Regions from separate parts of the Thermocrispum sp. genome, predicted to be linked through region 1. Evidence: riboswitches for the same ligand, from Rfam matches in the RefSeq annotation. Region 1 holds a riboswitch; the other holds the start of a gene.
The links. Region 1 has a riboswitch for cobalamin ahead of metE (5-methyltetrahydropteroyltriglutamate--homocysteine S-methyltransferase). Riboswitches for the same ligand answer to the same signal wherever they lie in the genome.

Region 1 (9,860 bases):
AGGCTGGTCACCCCGTCGAGATCGTCGTTCATTGCGTCGGATGGTATTGGGCACGGGCTGGAATTGCGTCGCCGTTCGACCCACCATGTCTTCGTGGACTGCGAAACTTCCCGTGAGGCTCTGTCGGCGCGTCTGGACGGCGAAGCCGAGCCCGCCCTGCGTGAGCATGTCGACCGGCACCTGGCGCAGTGCGGCGAGTGCAGGCAGTGGCACACCCAGGCGGATCAGCTGACCAGGCGGCTGCGCGTCCGGCCGGTGGCCACCGGCCCCGACCTGGCCGCCGCGGTGCTGGCCCGCCACCGCCCGGCCAAGGCGGACGACACCGGAACCCGCGCGGCACTGGGGGTGCTCGCGCTGGTCATCGGCGGGCTGGGGATGGCCGAGCTGCTGGCGGAGCCCGGTCCCGTGCACCAGGCAGGCACGACCTCCAGCCGCCTGGTCCAGGAGACCGCGACGTGCACACTGGCGCTGGCCGTCGGGCTGTTCGTCGCCGCCGCGCGGCCGCGCTACGCGGCGGCCATGCTCCCGGTGATGGTGTGCTTCACCGGGGTATTGACGGTGCTTGCCGCGCTCGATCTCGCCGCAGGGCTGGTCACCGTGTCCGACGTGCTGGCCCACCTGCCTGTCCTGGTCGCATCCGGCCTGCTTTACGCGGTCTACCGGAGCCGGCGCTGCGCAGCGCCGGCGGCCGCTTTCGACGGCTTGCCCGGGCAACTGCCGGAGCCGGCGCCGTGACGGCGGCAAGCACGTCGTCATCCATGCAGCAGGTGGTGGAGCGGGCGAGCACCGGACAGATCGGCGCCCGCCCGCCGCACAAGACCGACCGCGCCGAGGTCAGCGACGGGCTCGGGCTGCCTGCACCAGATTCCGCAAGGCCGGTTCGACTTCGGCGTACGCGCGGGTCTTCAGCCCGCAGTCGGGATTGACCCACAGCCGTTCCCTGGGCACCACGCGCAACGCCGCGTCCAGCAGCTCCCCGACTTCTTCGACGCTAGGCACCCGCGGGGAGTGGATGTCGTACATACCCGGTCCGACACCGCGGGCGAAGCCGGCGTCCGCCAGGTCGTCGAGCACCTCCATACGGGAGCGCGCCGCCTCGATCGTGGTGACGTCGGCGTCGAGCGCGTCGATCGCGGTGATCACGTCGCCGAACTCGGAGTAGCAGAGGTGGGTGTGGATCTGCGTGCCCGGGCTCGCCCCGCCGGTCGCCAGCCGGAAGGCGCCGACCGCCCAGTCCAGATACGCCTTGCGGTCGCGCTCCCGCAGCGGTAGCAGCTCGCGCAGCGCGGGCTCGTCGACCTGGACGACGGACAACCCGGCGGCCTCCAGATCCGCGATCTCGTCGCGCAGCGCCAGGGCGACCTGGTCGGCGGTGGCGGCCAGCGGCTGGTCGTCCCGCACGAAGGACCACGCCAGGATGGTGACCGGGCCGGTCAGCATGCCCTTGACCGGACGGGAGGTCAGCGACTGCGCGTACTTGCTCCACTCCACGGTGATCGGCCCCGGCCTGCTGACGTCCCCGTGCAGGATCGGCGGACGAACACAGCGCGTGCCGTAGGACTGGACCCATCCGTGCTGGGTGGTCGCGAAGCCCTCCAGCCGCTCGGCGAAGTACTGCACCATGTCGTTGCGCTCGGGTTCACCGTGCACCAGCACGTCGAGCCCGATCTCCTCCTGCAGGCGCACGACCGACTCGATCTCGGCGCGCATCAGCTGCCGGTAGGTCTGCTGGTCGATGCGTCCCGCCCGCAGGTCGGCTCTGGCCTTGCGGACCCGCCGGGTCTGCGGGAAGGAACCGATCGTGGTGCACGCCAGCGGCGGCAGGTCCAGCCGCTGACGGTGCGCGGCCGCTCGTTCGTGGTACGGGGGCCTGGCACGGTCCGCTGGGGAAAGCTCGGCCAGGCGCCGGCGAACGGTCTCGTCCCGGCGTGCGGCGCTCCGCCCGCGCTCGACGGCCGCCGCGGCGTCTTCCACCTCCGCCGCCACGTCCTCGCCACGGAGCGCCCGGCCGAGCACCACGACCTCGGCGAGCTTCTGCCTGGCGAACGCCAGCCGCTCGCGCAACGCCGGATCCAGGTCGGTTTCCCTCGCCAGGTCGTAGGGAACGTGCAGCAGCGAACACGACGTGGACACCGCCAGGCCCGCTACTGCGTCGCGCATCGGCTCGACTTGCTCCAGCGCGGCACGCAGGTCCGTCCGCCAGATGTTGCGTCCGTCGACCAGCCCGGCCACCACGATCTTGCTCCGCAACCCGGGAATCGCCGGAATCCGTTCCGCCGCCCCTGGCCCCGCCACGAGATCGACCGCGATCGCTTCCACCGCGGTCGAGGCCAGCACCGGCAGCGCGTCGCCGAGGTCACCGTAGTAGCCGGTGACCAGCAGCTTGGGACGGTGCGGCAGGGACGCAAGCCGGTCGTAGGCGCGGCGCAGCGCGGCCAGTTCGGCGGCGGAACGGTCCGCCGCGAACGCCGGTTCGTCGAGCTGGACCCATTCCGCTCCCGCCGCGGCGAGCTGGGTCAGCAGGTCGGCGTAGGCCTCCACCAACGGCTCGAGCAAGCTCAACGTGGTGAACCCCGGCTCGGAACCCGGCGCCGGTTTGGCCAGCAGCAGGAACGTCACCGGTCCCAGCAGCACCGGGCGGGTGGTGATCCCGGCCTGCGCGGCCTGCCGGTAGTCCTGCACCGGGACGTCGTTGCGCAACCGGAACGAGGTGGCTGGACCGAGCTCGGGGACCAGGTAGTGGTAGTTGGTGTCGAACCACTTGGTCAGCTCGAGCGGCGCCACCTCGGTCGTGCCCCTGGCCATCGCGAAGTACGTGTCGAAATCGCCGAGGCCCAGGTCGCGATACCGCTGCGGGATGGCGTCGACCATCACCGCGGTGTCGAGCACGTGGTCGTAGTAGGAGAAGGTGTTGCCGGGAACGCTGTCCAGACCGGCATCGGACAGTTCCCGCCACGTCGCGTGGCGCAGCTCGGCGGCGACGGCTTGCAGTGCGGGCTCGTCCAGGTCGCCGGACCAGTAGCTTTCGACGGCGCGTTTGAGTTCCCGGTTCGGCCCGATCCGCGGGTACCCCAGCACGGTGGCGCCGATGGCGGTTTCGGTCATTCGCTCTCTCCTCGCGAGCTGGAATGGACGCGCCGGCGCCGCGCGGGCAGCAGGCAGGGCGCCCTTGGCTCACGAGGGCGTGTCCGCAAGCCCACCCGAGTGGCGCCGGACCAGCGCACGCCGGCGGCGTGCGCGCCGATGGCAGGTCTTCGGACTCACGAGCACCCACCGGGCGACCGGTGGACCTACTGGCCGTCGCTTCCCAGGCGATGCGCACGCCCAGTGCTTCGATGACGGTGGTCGTTCTCGTTCACCGCTGCGGGGCAGTCCCGGATTCGCACCGGGTTCCCTCTTGCCCCGCCTCCGCGCGGCGCGGAGGCGGACCATCGGCGACAGTCAGCCTAGTCCCGCCGGGCAAGCCCGGCCACGTCGTGGAAAGCCCGGCCCCCGAGCGGCGCATTCGCCACGACCCAGCCGCGCAGGCAGCACAGGACGGGCACGCAACCGACACCACGACCACCAGCCAGCACTCGCCACGGCCCAGCCACACAGACAACACAGGACAGGCACGCAACCGACACCACGGCCACCAGCGGCGCCCACCCACGGGCCGCGGCAGCCGTCACGCCGGGCGCACCGGCTGCCGCAGGATGGTGCGCAACTTGTCCGGCGCGGCCCGCCGCAGATCGGACAGGTAGATCTCGTGGTGCTTGCCGGTCAGCGCGAAACCCTGGGCCGGGATGACGTCGTGGTGCATCGTCGCCAGCGTCTCGGCCTCCTCGTCGAACGGCCCGATGTGCAGCGTCTGCACACACCGGCCCTCCTCCAGGGTCTCCAGACGCACCTCGTCGAGCCGGGGCGCCTGCCCGGCCGCGGCCACCTTCCGTTTCGCGGCCTGCAACATGTCGCCGGTGATCCACTCCGGCTGCATGATCATCACGGTGAAATGCCACTTGGACTTGTCCCGCGCGGTGGTGAAGCTGTCCATGTCGTCCGCCCACCACAAGCCCTCCAGCGGCATGACGACGTAGTCCAGGCCCAGCTCCTGCTTGCTGGCGAACTTCAGCTTGTAGGCCAGCGGGAACAGCGTCTCGACCGCTTCCCGGAAGGACGCGCTGGTGTTCGGATCGCCGTATCCGTCGATCATCAGGTACTGCAGCGGCGGAACGTCGACGACGCGGAACTCCCCGCTGCGGGCGCGGTAGCAGTCGAGCTTCTTGAAATCGGCCTTGGACACGCGCGCACCTTAGCCGGAACCACCGACACCGACGACGCGAACGAGGGTGCCGATCCCCCGGCGACGGCTCTGCTCGGCGCGGTGGGACGGCCGACAATGCCTTTGTGGCTTTGTGGTCTTTGTAGCCTTTGTGGCGCCTTGCGGCTTTTGCGGCACCGTCGGCCGTCGCGGGACCGCATCGCCCGTGCACCTGGGCTCGCTTGCAGACCGCGATGGTGGTGGCGCAGCTCATCGTGCATCGCCCGTGCGCCTGGGGCTCGCTTCCCGCGTCACTCCGTCAATGCGAAGACCTCCATCGCCTTCTCCCGCCGCCGCGGCACCCACTCGGTGGGAAGTTCGTCGGCGGGCGCGGAGTACTCCCGCAAGACATGCCGGGCGACGACCTGCCGGTGCACCTCGTCCGGACCGTCGTAGATCCGTGCCGCACGCGCCTTCCGGTACATCTGCTCCAGCGGCAGGTCCGACGAGTAGCCGAGGGAGCCATGGGCCTGCAGGGCCCGGTCGATGACGTCGTGCAGGACCTTGGCCCCCCAGTACTTGATGGAGCTGATGTGCACGCGTGCCGCCCGCACCCCCTGGGTGTCGATGATCCAGGCAGCCTGCAAGGTCATCAGGCGCAGCGCGTTCAACTCGGTCCAGGAGTCGGCGATCCAGTTCTGGATGGTCTGCTTGTCGGCGAGCAGCGAGCCGTGGGTGAACCGGTACTTGGCCCGCTCGCACAGCATGTCCAGCGCCCGCTGCGCCTGCCCGACCCAGCGCATGCAGTGGTGGATCCGGCCGGGACCGAGCCTGCTCTGCGCGATGGCGAATCCCGCGCCACGCTCGCCGAGCATCGCCGACGCGGGCAACCGGACGTCGGTGAACGACACCTCCGCGTGGTTGTCCAGCCGGCCCGGCCGGGGCCGGGGATCCTCCATCGTGCCGAAATCCCGCTCGACCACCAGGCCGGGGGTGCCCGCGGGAACGATGAACTGCGAGGCCCGCTCCCGCGGCGGCGCGTCGGGGTCGGTGACCGCCATGACGATGAAGAAGTCGGCGACCGAGGCATTCGTGATGAACCACTTCCGGCCGTTGATCACCCAGTGGTCGCCGTCCAGTTCGGCGCGGGTGCTCAACAGGGTCGGGTCGGCTCCCGCGCCCGGCTCGGTCATCGCGTACGCCGATCGCAGCTTTCCGGCCAGCAGGGGCTCGAGGTACGTCCTGCGCTGCTCCTCGGTGCCGTAGCGCGCCAAGATCTCCGAGTTGCCCGAGTCCGGCGCCTGATTGCCGAACACGTAGGGGGCGACCCAGCTGCGGCCGATGATCTCGTGCATCAACCCCAGCTTGACCTGCCCGAACCCCTGTCCGCCCAGCTCCGGGTCGAGGTGGGCGGCCCACAGGCCGCGCCGTTTGACTTCCTCCTGCAGCGGCGCGATGGCGGCGCGGAAGGCGTCGTCGTCGAGGTCGACGGTCTCCAGCAGGGACACCCGCTCGTCGACGAACTCACGCATCCACTTCAGCTTCTCGGCGAATTCCGGCTCGGTGGCGAACTCCCACGTCATGACTGCAGCAACTCCTTGACACGGAACTTCTGAACCTTGCCGGACGTGGTGCGTGGCAACGGTTCGGTGGTCAGCGTGATGCGCTTGGGGATCTTGTAGTTGGCCAGCTCGGCGCGCATGTGCTCGAGCAGTTCGTCCTCCGTGACGGTCGCCCCCGGCCGGACGACCACCAGGGCGTCGCCGACCTCGCCCCACTTGTCGTCCGGTTTGCCGACCACGGCGGCCTCGATGACGTCGTCGTGCTGGGCCAGCACGCGTTCCACCTCGGCCGGGTACACGTTCAGCCCGCCGGAGATGATCATGTCCTTGGCCCGGCCGGAGATGAAGATGTATCCCTCCTCGTCGTAAGTGGCCAGGTCCCCGGTGTGCAGCCAGCCCCCGGCCAGCGCCGCCTTGGTGGCCTCCGGCCGGTTGTAGTAGCCGATCATATTCGCCGGGGAGCGGCAGATGATCTCGCCGACCACACCGGGCGGCACGTCGTTGCCTTTGTCGTCGACGATCCGCAACTCGGCCGCGCTGCACGCCCGCCCGGCGGACCCGAGCTTGCGAACCGCGTCCTCCGCGGGCAGGTAGCTCATCATGGTCGGGAACTCGCTCATGCCGTAGACCTGCAGCACGGCACAGTTCGGCAGCTTCCGCTGCGCGTCCTCGATCGCCGTCACCGGCACCGGCTCACCACCGGACACGATCAGCCGCAGCGACGAGGTGTCGTAGTCGCCGAGCGTCGGCTCGGCCAGCACCCGCTTGAGCACGGTCGGCACCATCAGCGTCGCGGTGACCCGCTCGCGCTGCACGGTGGCCAGCAGACGGGTGGGTTCGAACCCGGTGCTCGGGCTCAGCACCACCCGCCCGCCCCGCCACAGCGTGGCGAGCGCGATGTCGTGCAGCCCGGCCGCCCAGCACAGCGCGGGCACGATCAGGTAGACGTCCTTGGCCGTGATCTCGTAGTCGACGATCTGGTGGAAGCTGTTCCACAGCACCGTGGAGTGCGTGTGCATGGCCCCCTTCGGGGTGCCGGTGGTGCCCGAGGTGTACTGCAGCAACACCAGGTCGTCGGCCTTCGCGGCGTCACGGGGAGCATCGTCCGCATCGGCCGACAGCAGCTCCTGGTAGTCGATGCCGCCGTCGACGGAGGTGTCGATGGTGACGATGCGGCGTGATCCGTCCACTGGTGCCACGTCGGCCAGCGCCTTCTCGAACACCAGCCAGCGCGCTTGGCAGTCGTCGAGGATGAACTCGACTTCCTTGCGTTTCAGCAGGTAGTTGATCGGCACCACGACGCCGCCGAGCTTGGCGACGGCGAAGAACAGCTCCAGCCACTCCAACCGGTTGTACAGCAGCACCCCGACCCGGTCGCCGTGCGCGAACCCCCGGGCTCGCAACCCGGCGGCCACCCGGTCCGAGCGCGCGTCGAGCTCGTCGTAGGTCAGCGACGCCCCTTCGAACGTCACCGCGATCCGCTCGGCGTTCACACTGCCCGCCGTGCGGTGCTTGCGCAGCACCTCCGCCAACGTGTAGCGGTCCATCCCTCGCTCCGTTCCTCGTCACCGAGTTCGCTTCAACTGCAGCTCCAGGTCGGCGTGCAACACTCCGCGGATGTCCGGCAGCAGCGCGCTGTCCGCTTCCCCGTCCCAGATCCGCCTGATCAACTCCGTGATCGCGGCCAGCAACTGCCTGCGGTACTGGCGCGCGTCCGCCACCTCGTCGGGAACCTCCACCGGCCACCGCCGCACCCCGGCCGACAGCACCCGCACCGAGTCGGCCAGCCACGCGTCGTCCTCCCTGACCTGCAGGGCCAGCACGCCGAGGATGCCGACCGTCGCGATCACCGAGGAGCGCGCACGGTCGTCGGTGATGGCCGGCAGCACGGAGGTGGTCAGTTCCTTGCGGATCGCCAAGAGCATCTGTGCCGGGCTGATCATGTGTATGCGAGACAGTCGGCGACCATGGCGCGCATGGTCGGCATCGTGTAGTGCATTCGCGCGAGGCGAAGATCGTCGATCTGGCCGTCACGGACTTTCTTGCCCGCGTCCAGCCACATGACCGCGTGCCGGACCTGGTGGAACGTGATCCAGAAGTGCAGCGCGTCCCGGTCCACCCGGCATCCGGCGTGCCGCTCGTAGCGGGCCAGGAACTCCTCCTGGGGCAGGATCATGCACACCAGGTCGCTGTCGACGCGGTTGGACGGACAGCACACCCACCCGACGTCGTAGAGCGGGTCCCCCAACCGCGCGAACTCCCAGTCGATGACCGCGTTGACCCGGTCGTCGCCGAACAGCACGTTGCCGGTGCGGTAGTCGCCGTGCACCAGGCCGATCCGTTCGCTGGCAGGCACGTTGGCCCGGAGCCAGCCGAGGCCGTCGACGATGATCGGTTCCGGCTCGTCGGCGACCCGCCGCAGGTAGTCCTCCAGCTGGGCGATCTCCGCCTCGGCGAACGCCGTGCCTGCCGGCGGCACGCCGAGAAAGCCCACGTCCGCGGTGTGTTGGTCGATGGCGTGGATCTCGGCAAGGATCCGGCAGAAGTCCTCACCGATCGGCCCCCGGCCGACCTCGGCGAGGTACTTGCGCCCCTCCGGCGACCACGGCACCACGGCGATCCCCGGTACCCACGCCACGACCGAGTAGCTCTCGCCGAACAACGAACGATCCGCATCGAACCACAGCGGTTGCGGCACCGGGACCGGCGTGGCGGTCAGTGCCACCAGCAGCCGGTGCAGGCGCCGCGGATCGACCTCGTGCCGGGCCATCGCGCCGGGGCGGAACAGGCGCACGACCACCTTCCGCAGCTCGCCGTCGTCGTCCAGCACGAGCACACCGGTCTCGTCCGACAGGCCTTCCCCGGCCAGCTTGCGTTCCACCAGCCGTACCGGCCTGCCGAGCTGCCTGCCGAACCGTTCTTCGATCGCCTGTGGTGGCGCGTCCAGAATGCCCATGGCCCACCTTCAGAAGATCGCCGCGTACATGATCTTTTCCTGCGTGGCCTCTTCGGCGCTGAATTCCGCCACCGCCCGGCCGAACCGCGTGACCAGGATGCGATCCGACACGGCCAGGATCTCCGGCAGATAGGACGAGATCACGATCACCGCTTTTCCTTCGTCGGCCAGCTGACGGATCATTTGGTGGATTTCCTCGATGGCCCCGACGTCGACCCCGCGGGTCGGCTCGTCGAAAATCACCACTTCCGGGTCGGCGACCAGGGATTTCCCCACGACGACCTTCTGCTGGTTGCCGCCGGACAGCTCGACGATCTTGGCGTCGGAGTTGATCGCCTTGATCCGCAGCCGCTTGGTCCACTCCCGCGCGATCTCCGCCCGCCGCCTGCGGGACAGCAGCCATCGCTTGCGGCCGCGGCGCGACGCCAGGTAGCCGAGATACAGGTTCTCTGCGATGGTCATCGTCTCGAAGAACCCGTCGGCCTTGCGGTCTTCGGTGATGTAGACGATGCCGTCGTCGATGGCTTGCTTGGGCACCCGGTACCGCACCGGCTTGCCGTTCACCAGGACCCGTCCGCCGTGGATCCGGTTGCGTTTGAGCGCGCCCGCGATGATCTTGGCGGTCTCGGTCCTGCCGCTGCCGATCAGGCCCGCGATGCCCAGCACTTCCCCGGCGTAGGCGGAGAACGACATGTTCCGCACGACGTTGCCGAGGATGAGGTTTTCCACCTCGAGCACTTTCCGCCTGCGCTGCGGCTTGCCGTCGCCGCCGGACCGCCGCCGGGTCTGCGTCCCGGTCAGCGCCCTGCCGACCATGTGCTTGACCAGCTCGTCGCGCGTCGTCTTCTTGGCATCGAGGGTCACGATCCGCTCGCCGTCGCGCAGTACGGTGACCCGGTCGGCGATCTTGAGGGATTCCTCCAGCATGTGCGAGACGTAGATGATGCCCAGCCCCGCCTCGCGCAGCTTGTTGATGACGTCGAACAGGTGCAGCGTCTCTTCCGGCGTCAACGTCGCCGTGGGCTCGTCGAAGATGACGATGCGCGCGTTCGACCGCAACGCCCGCGCGATCTCCACCATTTGTTTCTGCGCCGCGCCCAGC
Region 2 (9,860 bases), on a different contig from region 1:
GGGAGATCTTCGACGCGTTCGGCAGTGACTACGTGGTGATCGTGCACGTTGGTGAGGGCGGCGACGCGTACACCAACAGCCTGTCGAGCCCGAAAATGATCCGCGACATCGCCCGGCAGTTTCCCGGCCTGCGGCTGGTGGCCTGCCACTTCGGCGGCTACAAGATCCTCGACGACGCCGAGGAGATGCTGGCAGGTGCCGACGTGGTGCTCGAGACGTCCTGGCCGCCGTCGCTGGCCCGGCTGCGCCCGGAGCGGGTGCGCAACCTGATCCGCAAGCACGGCGCGGAGCGGATCGTGTTCGGCTCCGACTGGCCGATGACCAGCCCCGGGGACGAGATCCGGGCCATCGAGGCGCTGGGCTTGTCCGACGACGAGACGAAGCTGGTCCTCGGCGGGACCCTGGCCGAGCTGTTGGGCGACCGGCTGCCGGGCTGACGCCCGGCGATGGTTCCGCCGAGCAGGCGACCGGCTGCCGCGTGGGCGGTTGCCGGGCGGCTTTCGGGTGCGCGGGTGGTGGTTGATGGCCGGGCGTGTGGTCGGTGGTTGGTTGCTGTGCTGGGGCGGTTGTGGCTGTCGTGCTTGGTGATTCGTGATCGGGTGTTGCGCGGGTGGCTGGCGTGCTGGCGGCCGAGCGGCTTCCGCCCATGCGGTCGGCCACTGACTGCCGACCATGGTGCCGATGGTCAGCTACTGCGCCGGCAGCCGCTGCGTGGCCACCGGGCAGCGGCCGCTGACCGCGATGCCGGCCACGGGGCATCGCGATTCCCGCGTTCCCAGTGATCGCGATGCCACGGTCGTGCGCAGCGGCGACTGCCTCGGAGGCGACTGGTCGGTTCTTCCCAAACAGCACACGGGCCGGCCACCCGCTGATCGGGCGGGCAGCCGGCCCCGCGCGCCGACGGCACCCCCGCTGCCGTCGACGGCTCGCGCTCACCGCTTCGCCGGAGTGAACTCCACCAGCAGCTCGGGCACGCTCCGGGTGTACAAACCGGCTTCCTTCGGGACGAAGCCGTCCTGATAGCGCAGGTCGTGCAGGTTGTCGAGCACCAGGTTCAGCGCCGTCTGCATCTCGCGCCGCGCCAGCAACGAGCCCACGCAGAAGTGCCTGCCCAGGATGAACTGCACGTGGTTGGCCGCGCCACTGAACGCCTTCGCGACGTCGAGGTCCTCGCGGAAGATGTTGAACTCGTCGGGGTCTTTGAACTGCCGGTCGTCCCGGTTGGCCGCGCTCAGCATCATGATGCACGTCGAGCCCTTCGGGATGGTCGTGCCGTGCAGCTCCACGTCCTCCTCGGTCTGGCGCATGATCATGTGCACCGGGCCGGAGTGGCGCAGCGTCTCGGCGATGGCGTTGTCCACCAGGCTGCGGTCCTTGCGCACCGCTTCCATCTGGTCCGGGTGGTCGATGAGGTTGCGGAACATGTTGGCGGTCGCCTTGTCCGTGGTCTCACCACCCGCGACCAGCAGCAGGCTGACGAACGCCTTGATCTCCTCGTCGGACATTCGGTGCCCGTCGACCTCGGCCTGGCACAGCCGGGTCAGCAGGTCCTCGCCGTCGCCGGTCCGGCGCTCGGCGATGATCGGCATCATGTAGTCGCGCAGCTCCTGCCGGGTTTGCTGGGCCCGAGCCGTGATCTCGGGATCGCCTGCCAGGTTGTTCAGGTGCGCCATGATCGACTGGTACCACTTGTGGAACCGGTCGTGGTCGCTCTTCGGCAGGCCGAGCATGTCGACCATCACGTTGATCGGGAACCACGTGGAGAAGTCCTCGACCAGGTCGGCTTTGCCCACCGACGAGATCCCGTCCACCAGCTGCTGCCCCGCCCGCTGGAGGACGCCGTCGAGCAGCCGGGTGGCGTTGGCCATGATCACCGGCATGAAGCGCTCGAGCCCCTTGCCGCGGAAGAACGGGTTCAGCAAGGCCCGGTGCCGCGAGTGCTCGGTGCCCTCCATCTGCAAGATCGTCCTGCCGTGGATCGGCTCCAGCTGCCACTCGTAGTTGCGGCTGGAGAAAACCGGGTTGCGGAACGCGTTGGCGCAGTCCTCGAAGCGGCTGATCAGGTAGCTGTTCGTGGCCTCGTGGTACAGCACCGGGTACTCGTCGCGGAGCACCCGATAGAAGGGGTACGGGTTCTCGGCGAACTCCGGGGACAGGATGTCCGGCGCCGCGTCCGCCGCTTTGGTGGTGGTCACTCGGGTCACCTCGTTGCTCGTCACTGCTGCGGTCGTCGGTCGTCGCTTAGTGCATCACTAGGCGAATGATGAATACCATACGATTCTATGGCATACACCACAACCGAACGTTGCACGAACGGGTGACGGTCGACCACGGAACGTGGCCATTGCCAACAGTGGCATTCACTGATAATGATTGCCCTTAACGCCGACATCACGGAGGTGCTCAGTCATGGCAGGACGGCTGGAAGGCAAGGTCGCCTTCATCACCGGCGCGGCACGCGGCCAGGGGCGCAACCACGCGGTACGGATGGCGCAGGAGGGCGCGGACATCATCGCGGTGGACATCTGCGAGGACATCGCCACGGTGAGTCCGTGGTACAACCTGGCGACGAAGGCCGAGCTCGACGAGACGGCGAAGTTGGTGGAGGCCACCGGCCGGCGGGTGGTGGCGCGCAAGGCCGACGTCCGTGACTTGGATGCGTTGCAGGCCGCTTTCGACGAAGGCGTGGCCGAGCTGGGCCGGATCGACGCCGTCGTCGCCAACGCGGGTATCGCCTCCTACGGCAAGGCGTGGGAGCTCACCGCGGAGCAGTGGAAGGACATGATCGACGTCAACCTGACCGGTGTCTTCCACACGGCCAAGGTGGCGATCCCGAAACTCATCGAGCAGGGCTCCGGCGGCAGCATCACGTTCACCAGCTCCATCGGCGGGCTGAAGGGCATTCAGCACGTTGCGCACTACGTCTCGGCGAAGCACGGCATCGTCGGGTTGATGCGCACGCTGGCCAACGAGCTCGGTCCGTACCGCATCCGGGTGAACACCATCCACCCGACCAACGTCGACACGATCATGATCCAGAACCCCGGCACCTGGGGGATGTTCGCGCCGGACGACCCGGAGCCCACCCAGGAGAAGGCCATGCCGGGCTTCATGTCGCTGAACACGCTGCCGGTCCCGTGGGTGGAGTGCGACGACATCAGCAACGCGCTGCTGTTCCTCGCCAGCGACGAGGCGCGGTACATCACCGGGGTGACGCTCCCGGTGGACGCGGGCGCTTTCGTCAAGTAGGCCCGAAGCATCAGGTCCGGCCACCCGGGCGCGGTGGCCGGACCTGGCGCGTGCCAAGCCTGGGATCGGGCGCCCCGGTGCCCGGAGACGTGGTGACCGGGGCGGCCACGGCGTCCCGGTCGATGAGGGGCGGAGGGTGCGGGCGGTGCCAGGTGGGAGCGGTGGCACTGTCCGGTCGCCCGCGCAGGGTCGGCCCTGGCGGTCCGGAACGATCGGATTCGGGGACGGTCCGGGTGCCTCGCGCCGATGGGCACTGGATTGGTGGTGGCGTGGATTCCTGCGATGATGCGGGGTCAGGGGTGTCCCGGGCGTCCGGTTCTGATGGGGATCGGGGTGGCACGGTGGTTCTGAGCCATGGGATTGGCGGCGGAGGCCCGGATGTCCCGAGGTGATGCGGGGTCAGGACAGCGCGGGTGCCCGCGAAGCGGCCAGGATCAGGGGTGGCCGGCGGCCGCTCGTGCTCGGCGCCCGAGTGTCGATTCCCGGGATACGGTTCAGGTGTTGCCGGAGGCCGGGCCTGGCAGCGGCTCACCACGCTGGACTTCAGGCGGTGAGAAACAGCCCGGATCGGGGCGCCCAGCTGCCCCGAGACGATGGGGGAACCGGACCACCCAGGCACCCGGCGCTTATGGGAACCGGACCACCCAGGCACCCGGCGCTTATGGGGAACCGGACCGCTCAGGCGCCTGGCGCTGATGGGCAGCTCGGGTAACCCGGACCGAGAGGAGCAGCGCCAAGCGTTCTGAGGCGATGGGGATCAGGGGCGGCCCCAGACGATCGGCGCGTCGAGCACCTCGGGGAACTTCTTCTCGGCGTAGCGCAGGTACTCCTTGATGTGATCGCGCATCGTCGCCGCCGCTTCCTCCGGGTCGTGCTTCTCGATCGCCTGGTAGATCCGCAGATGCGCCTTGTGCACCGCGACGCGCCGGGGTTCCGGGTAGTCGATGCCGATGGCGGAGCCGTCCAGGATGCCCAGCAGCGCGTCCACGAGCAGGGCGAACATGGCGTTGCCCGAACCCTGCGAGATCACGTCGTGGAAGCGCTTGTTCTCCTCCAGGAAGATCGCCTGGTTGTCCAGGTTGGCGTGCATGTTGTCCACGCTCTCCTTGAGCGTGGCAAGAGCCTCGTCGTCCATCCGCTCCGCGGCCAGCTGTGCCATGATCGGCTCCAGACCGAGCCTGCCCTCGGCGATCGTGCGGAACGGTGCGTCGGAGAATTGCAGCAACAGCGTGAGCGACGTGGCCAGGCTGGACGCGTCGGGCTGAACCACGACGGGCCCGCCGCCGGGCCCGGGCCGCAGCGTGATGACGCCCTGCAGCTCGAGGAAGCGCAGCGCCTCACGCAGGGTGCCGCGCCCGACCTCGTACTTCTCCAGCATCACGCGCTCGGGGGGCAGCCGGTCGCCGATCTTGTTGCCCCGTGAGTGGATGTCGGCGACGATGCGCTGCGCCACCAACATCGCGGTCTTCTGCGGCCGCAATGAGGTGGATGTCATGCGGAAGTCCCTTCGCTACTTGACCAGACCGCCCCACGATGTGGTTCAATCATAGGGATGATCATACCGGTTCGCCGGTTTTTCCGTGCCGGCGGCCTGGTCAGCCGCTGACGATGCCCTTTTGGGCAAGCTGTGCCACGTGGTCTGGGGCAAGCCCCAGTTCGTCGACCAAAACCTCCTTCGTGTGCTCGCCGATCGCGGCGACCCCGTCGTACGTCGGACCTGCGTAGTCGCCGAAGTGGAGGACCGGGCCGGGCATCATCGCCTTGCCGAACACGGTGTTGGCGAGCTCGACCAGGGTTCGTTCGCGGAAGTGCGGGTCCTCGGTGATGTCCTTGGCGTCGTTCACCGGTGCCGCCACGACCTCGTACTTCTCCAGGATCGCCAGCGCTTCGTCGCGCGGGCGCGAGCCGACCCAGTCGATGACGATCTGCTGCATCGCCTCGTTGTTGGCCATCCGCGCGGCGTTGGTGGCGAACCTTTCGTCCTCTTTCAGCTCCGGCATGCCCATGGCGTCGAACAGCCGCATCGCGATCGTCTGGTTGGACGCGGCGATCGAGAGCCAGCCGCCGTCGGCCGCCTGGTAGATGCCGCGTGGCGAAGCGGCGCCGGAGGCATTGCCGTGTCGCTGCATGATGGTGCCGCTTGCGGTGTAGTTGAGGACGGCGTCGCCGAGGATGAACATCAGCGGCTCGTACAGTGCCACGTCGACCTCGGATCCCTGACCGGTCAGCTCCCGCCGGTAAAGCGCCATCGCGGTGCCGAACGCGGCGGAGATCCCCGCGATCGAGTCGGCGAACCCGAACGGTGGCGCGGTGGGCGGCGTGTGCGGCCACCCGTTGAGGAAGGCGAAGCCGGACATCGTCTCGGCGACGGTGCCGAACCCGGGGCGGTTGGCGTAGGGGCCGGTCTGGCCGAAGCCGCTCACCCTGGTCATCACCAGGCGGGGATTCTTCGCCGAGAGCTGCTCGTAGCCCAGCCCCCAGGCCTCCATGCGTCCGGGACGGAAGTTCTCGATGACCACGTCGGCGCTCACGATCAGCTGCTCGGCGACCGCGCGTCCTTCCGGTTGGCGCATGTCGATGCCGACCGAGCGCTTGCCGGAGTTGAGGCGCGCGTAGCCGATGGCCAGACCCTCGTGGGACGGTTGCCACTGTCTGGCGAAATCACCGTTCTGCGGGTCCTCGACCTTGACGACGTCCGCGCCGAAGTCGCGAAGCATGCGTCCGGCGGTCGGGGCGGCGTACATCGAGCCCAGCTCGACGACTCGGACGCCGGCGAGCGGCCCGGGAGATGGGGAGCCCTGGGTGTCGGGTGCCTGCCCGGCGGGACCGGTCATGTCACGTCCTCTCCTCCTAATTAATGCTTATGAATAGTAGCATTAGCAGGCCGGGTGTGGGGCCGTCGATCGGGCCGGCCGGCCAGGGTGACGGAACGGGCCGAGGAGCCGCACCGCTCATGTCGCCTGCGAACCATGCGACGTGCTCCGGGCCTGTTCCGGGAGCGGAAGGCGTGATCACCGAGATGACCAGGACACCGGCCGCGCAAGACACCGAACTGGCGTCCGCAACGTAGCCGTCGTCTGGCGAAAGATGCGTTCCGCGCCGAGTTCGAATCTTCTCGGCCGGGGTTATGCTGCGCCGGTGGCCGTGGCGGGAGTGTTGCTGGCTGCCGGTGCGGGAACGCGGTTCGGCCGCCCGAAGGCGTTGGTGTCGTTCGCCGGGGAGCCGTTGGCCCAGCGGGGCGCGGCGGCCCTGGCCGAAGCCGGGTGCGACCCGGTCGTGGTGGTGATCGGCGCCGCTGCCGAGCGGGTGCGGGAAGCCCTGGCCCACGCGCCGGCTCGGGTGGTCGAGAACCCCGACTGGGCGACCGGGCTGGCGTCGTCCCTGCGCGCAGGCCTTGCCGCGCTGCCCGTCGACGCGGAGGCCGCGGTGATCACGCTGGTCGACCAGCCGCTGGTCGGCCCCGCCGTCATACGCCGCATGGTGCAGGCCTGTGCCGAGGGTGCGCAGTTGGCGATGGCCGTCTACCACGGCCGTCGAGCGCATCCGGTGCTGCTTGGCCGCACGCATTGGGCGGGGGTCGCCGAATCCGCCCACGGCGACGCGGGCGCTCGCGCTTACCTGCGCCGGCATGCCGACGACGTGGTCGAAATCGACTGCACCGGCCTGGGCGATCCGGCCGACGTCGACACCCCGGACGACCTCGCCACGCTGGAAGCGCGGTCCTGAGACATCACCCACATCCGCATTCCGTGGCAATCGAGCGGCGCGGTGCGCGTTCGTCTGTCATGATGTCGCCCGCGTACCCGGGGGAAAGGTTCACGAACATGGATCGCATCAAGGCGGTCTTCGTCGCGATCATCGGCATCGGATTGCTGGGCGGCGGGATCTTTCAGCTGACCGACGACCGCGTCATGTGCGGCAGCCAGGAGATGACCAGCCCCAACCAGGTGTGCGAGGAGACCAAGCGGGGCCGGGTCACCGCGACCCGCACCATGGAGGAACAGCGGAAGGACAACATCGCCACCGGCTGGCTGCTGGTGGGCTTGGGTGCGGCGATGTCGGTCGGCGGGACGATCTGGTCGGTCATGCTGTTCCGCAAGCCGAAAGCACAGGCCACGCCTGCGGTCGGGCAGCAGCCGCAGGGTTACGGCCCGCCACCGCCCGGGTTCGACGCGCAGCAAGGGATCGCCCAGCAGCAGCCCGGCCAGGGTTTCGGTCCGCAGCACCCCGCACCCGCGTACGGGCCACAGCAGTCCGCACCTGGTTTCGCGCCCCATCAGGCGGTGCCGGGATACGGTCCGCAGCCCGGACAAGGGTTCGGTCCGCAGCCGCCGGCCTACGGGCCGCAGTCCGGGCAGCCGTATCACCAGCAGCCCGGATGGGGTCCGTCGGGTGGCCAGCCAGCTCAGCCGCAGCAGGGCTGGGGACCGCCGCACTGATGCGGCGCCCCGCCTGAGCTTCGAGCGCGGACACGAAGTGCTGGCGTACGCGTGGTGGTCGTCGGACGCTCGTGTTTGCGAGTGCTGCCGGGCTGGAGGTGGCGGGGTGCGCGTGGCGGCCGTGGTGTTGGATGGAGCTTCCCGGTCAACCCAAGGAGGCACCATGACGCCGACCAAGCCAGAAGTCACCATCGCCCCCGGCGCCCCCTCCGGTCTGCTGGAGATCGACGACCTGCAGGTGGGTGACGGTGCCGAGGCCACCGTCGGTGCGCAGGTGACCGTGCACTACGTCGGCGTCGCCCACTCCACCGGGACGGAGTTCGATGCGTCCTGGAACCGCGACGAGCCGTTCACGTTCACGCTCGGCGCCTCGCAGGTCATCAAGGGCTGGGAGCTGGGCGTCAAGGGCATGAAGGTCGGCGGCCGCCGCCGGATCACCATCCCGCCCCATCTCGGCTACGGCCCGTCCGGTGTCCCCGGTGCCATCCGACCCAACGAGACGCTGGTCTTCGTGGTCGACCTACTCGGCGTGGAGTAGGCGCGCAAGCGCGACACGCCACATTTTCTGGGGTTCAATCCCGTTTGGCACCACAACATGTAGTGTTTGCTGTGCCGATGGTCCACCGCTGCCCGGCAGCGGTGGGGCAAGAGGGAATCCGGTGCGAATCCGGAACTGCCCCGCAGCGGTGAGCGGGAACGACCGCCGTCAACCAAGCACTGGGTAGCAAGCGCCTGGGAAGCGACGGCCAGTAGGAGCCTGGGCGTGGTCCCGGCATGCCCGCAAGTCCGAAGACCTGCCATCGGTGCGCGCACCGCCGGTGCGCGCCGTCCGCAGACCGCGAGGGCGGTCGCGCGGCCATGGCGGTCGTGCGCGTGCTTGCGGTCGCGGGCTGGAGGTTGCCGAGCTCGCGAGGAGAGAGCCGTGACACTAGCCGACCCGACCCCGGCCCGCACGCAGCCGGAAGCGCCGTCCACGGTGACGGTGATCCGGCGCGACGGGTCCACGTCGCCGTTCGACGAATCGAAGATCGCGGTGGCGATGACCAAGGCCTTCCTGGCCGTCGAAGGCACCGACGCCGCCTCGTCGTCCCGGGTGCACCATCTGGTCGAGGAGCTGACCGCGCAGGTGCGGGATGCGCTGCTGCGCCACGGTGCCCGGTCGTTGCACATCGAGCAGATCCAGGACCAGGTGGAGCTCGCCCTGATGCGGGGAGGTCACCACGCGGTCGCCCGCGCCTACGTGCTCTACCGGGAAGAACGGGCCAAGGCGCGTCGGCAGGAGACCGGGGCCACCGCGTCCGCGCCCACGGTCCGGGTGAAGGGACCGGATGGCACGCTCGAACCGCTGGACCGGGAACGGATCGCCGCGGTCGTCGCGGAAGCGGTCGACGGGGTGCCGGACACCGACGCGCGAGCCGTGCTGGCCGAGCTGGACCGCAACGTCTACGACGGCATCAGCCACGACGAACTCGGCGTGGCCATGGTGATGGCCGCCCGCACGCTGGTCGAGCGGGAGCCGAACTACTCGCAGGTCACCGCGAGGCTGCTACTGAACAACCTGCGCGCGGAAGCGCTCAGCTTCCTGGCAGGCGGCGCCCGCGAGGCCACCCAGGCGGAGCTGGACTACCCGGAGTACTTCCGCGCCTACCTGGCCCGCGCGATCGACCTCGGCCAGGTCGATCCGGAACTCGGGAAGTTCGATCTGACCACGATCACCGCCGCCTTGCGGCCGGAACGCGACCTGGAGTTCGGCTTCCTCGGCCTGCAGACCCTCTACGACCGCTACTTCCTGCACCACGACGGCACCCGCTACGAACTGCCGCAGGCGTTCTTCATGCGGGTGGCCATGGGCCTGGCGCTGCGCGAGCAGGACCGCGAGGCGCGGGCCGTCGAGTTCTACCACCTGCTGTCCACGTTCGACTTCATGGCGTCGACCCCGACGCTGTTCAACGCCGGCACCACGCGCCCCCAGCTGTCGTCGTGCTTCCTGACCACGGTCGAGGACGACCTGGACGCGATCTTCCAGTCGTATCGGAACAACGCGCTGCTGGCCAAGTACTCCGGCGGGCTGGGCAACGATTGGACGCCGGTGCGCGGGATGGGCGCCCACATCAGGGGCACCAACGGCCAGTCGCAGGGCGTGGTGCCGTTTCTGAAGATCGCCAACGACAC

Region 2: linked by a shared signal. The riboswitch ahead of CXP56_RS10250 (ribonucleoside-diphosphate reductase subunit alpha) and the one ahead of metE (5-methyltetrahydropteroyltriglutamate--homocysteine S-methyltransferase) in region 1 are both predicted to bind cobalamin.

What each region holds. Positions count from the first base shown of each region.
Region 1 is NZ_PKFA01000057.1:89,847-99,706, reverse strand. It holds gene CXP56_RS14650 (sigma factor-like helix-turn-helix DNA-binding protein) at 1-32, opposite strand, end outside; gene CXP56_RS14645 (zf-HC2 domain-containing protein) at 94-735, shown strand; gene metE (5-methyltetrahydropteroyltriglutamate--homocysteine S-methyltransferase) at 835-3,105, opposite strand; cobalamin riboswitch at 3,229-3,448, opposite strand; gene CXP56_RS14635 (GyrI-like domain-containing protein) at 3,668-4,282, opposite strand; gene CXP56_RS14630 (acyl-CoA dehydrogenase family protein) at 4,552-5,823, opposite strand; gene CXP56_RS14625 (class I adenylate-forming enzyme family protein) at 5,820-7,349, opposite strand; gene CXP56_RS14620 (hypothetical protein) at 7,368-7,727, opposite strand; gene CXP56_RS14615 (phosphotransferase family protein) at 7,742-8,758, opposite strand; gene CXP56_RS14610 (sugar ABC transporter ATP-binding protein) at 8,768-9,860, opposite strand, start outside.
Region 2 is NZ_PKFA01000045.1:47,246-57,105, reverse strand. It holds gene CXP56_RS10290 (amidohydrolase family protein) at 1-437, shown strand, start outside; gene CXP56_RS10285 (cytochrome P450) at 933-2,195, opposite strand; gene CXP56_RS10280 (mycofactocin-coupled SDR family oxidoreductase) at 2,410-3,249, shown strand; gene CXP56_RS10275 (FadR/GntR family transcriptional regulator) at 4,007-4,744, opposite strand; gene CXP56_RS10270 (CaiB/BaiF CoA transferase family protein) at 4,845-6,083, opposite strand; gene CXP56_RS10265 (nucleotidyltransferase family protein) at 6,388-6,975, shown strand; gene CXP56_RS10260 (hypothetical protein) at 7,074-7,688, shown strand; gene CXP56_RS10255 (FKBP-type peptidyl-prolyl cis-trans isomerase) at 7,852-8,226, shown strand; cobalamin riboswitch at 8,288-8,504, shown strand; gene CXP56_RS10250 (ribonucleoside-diphosphate reductase subunit alpha) at 8,611-9,860, shown strand, end outside.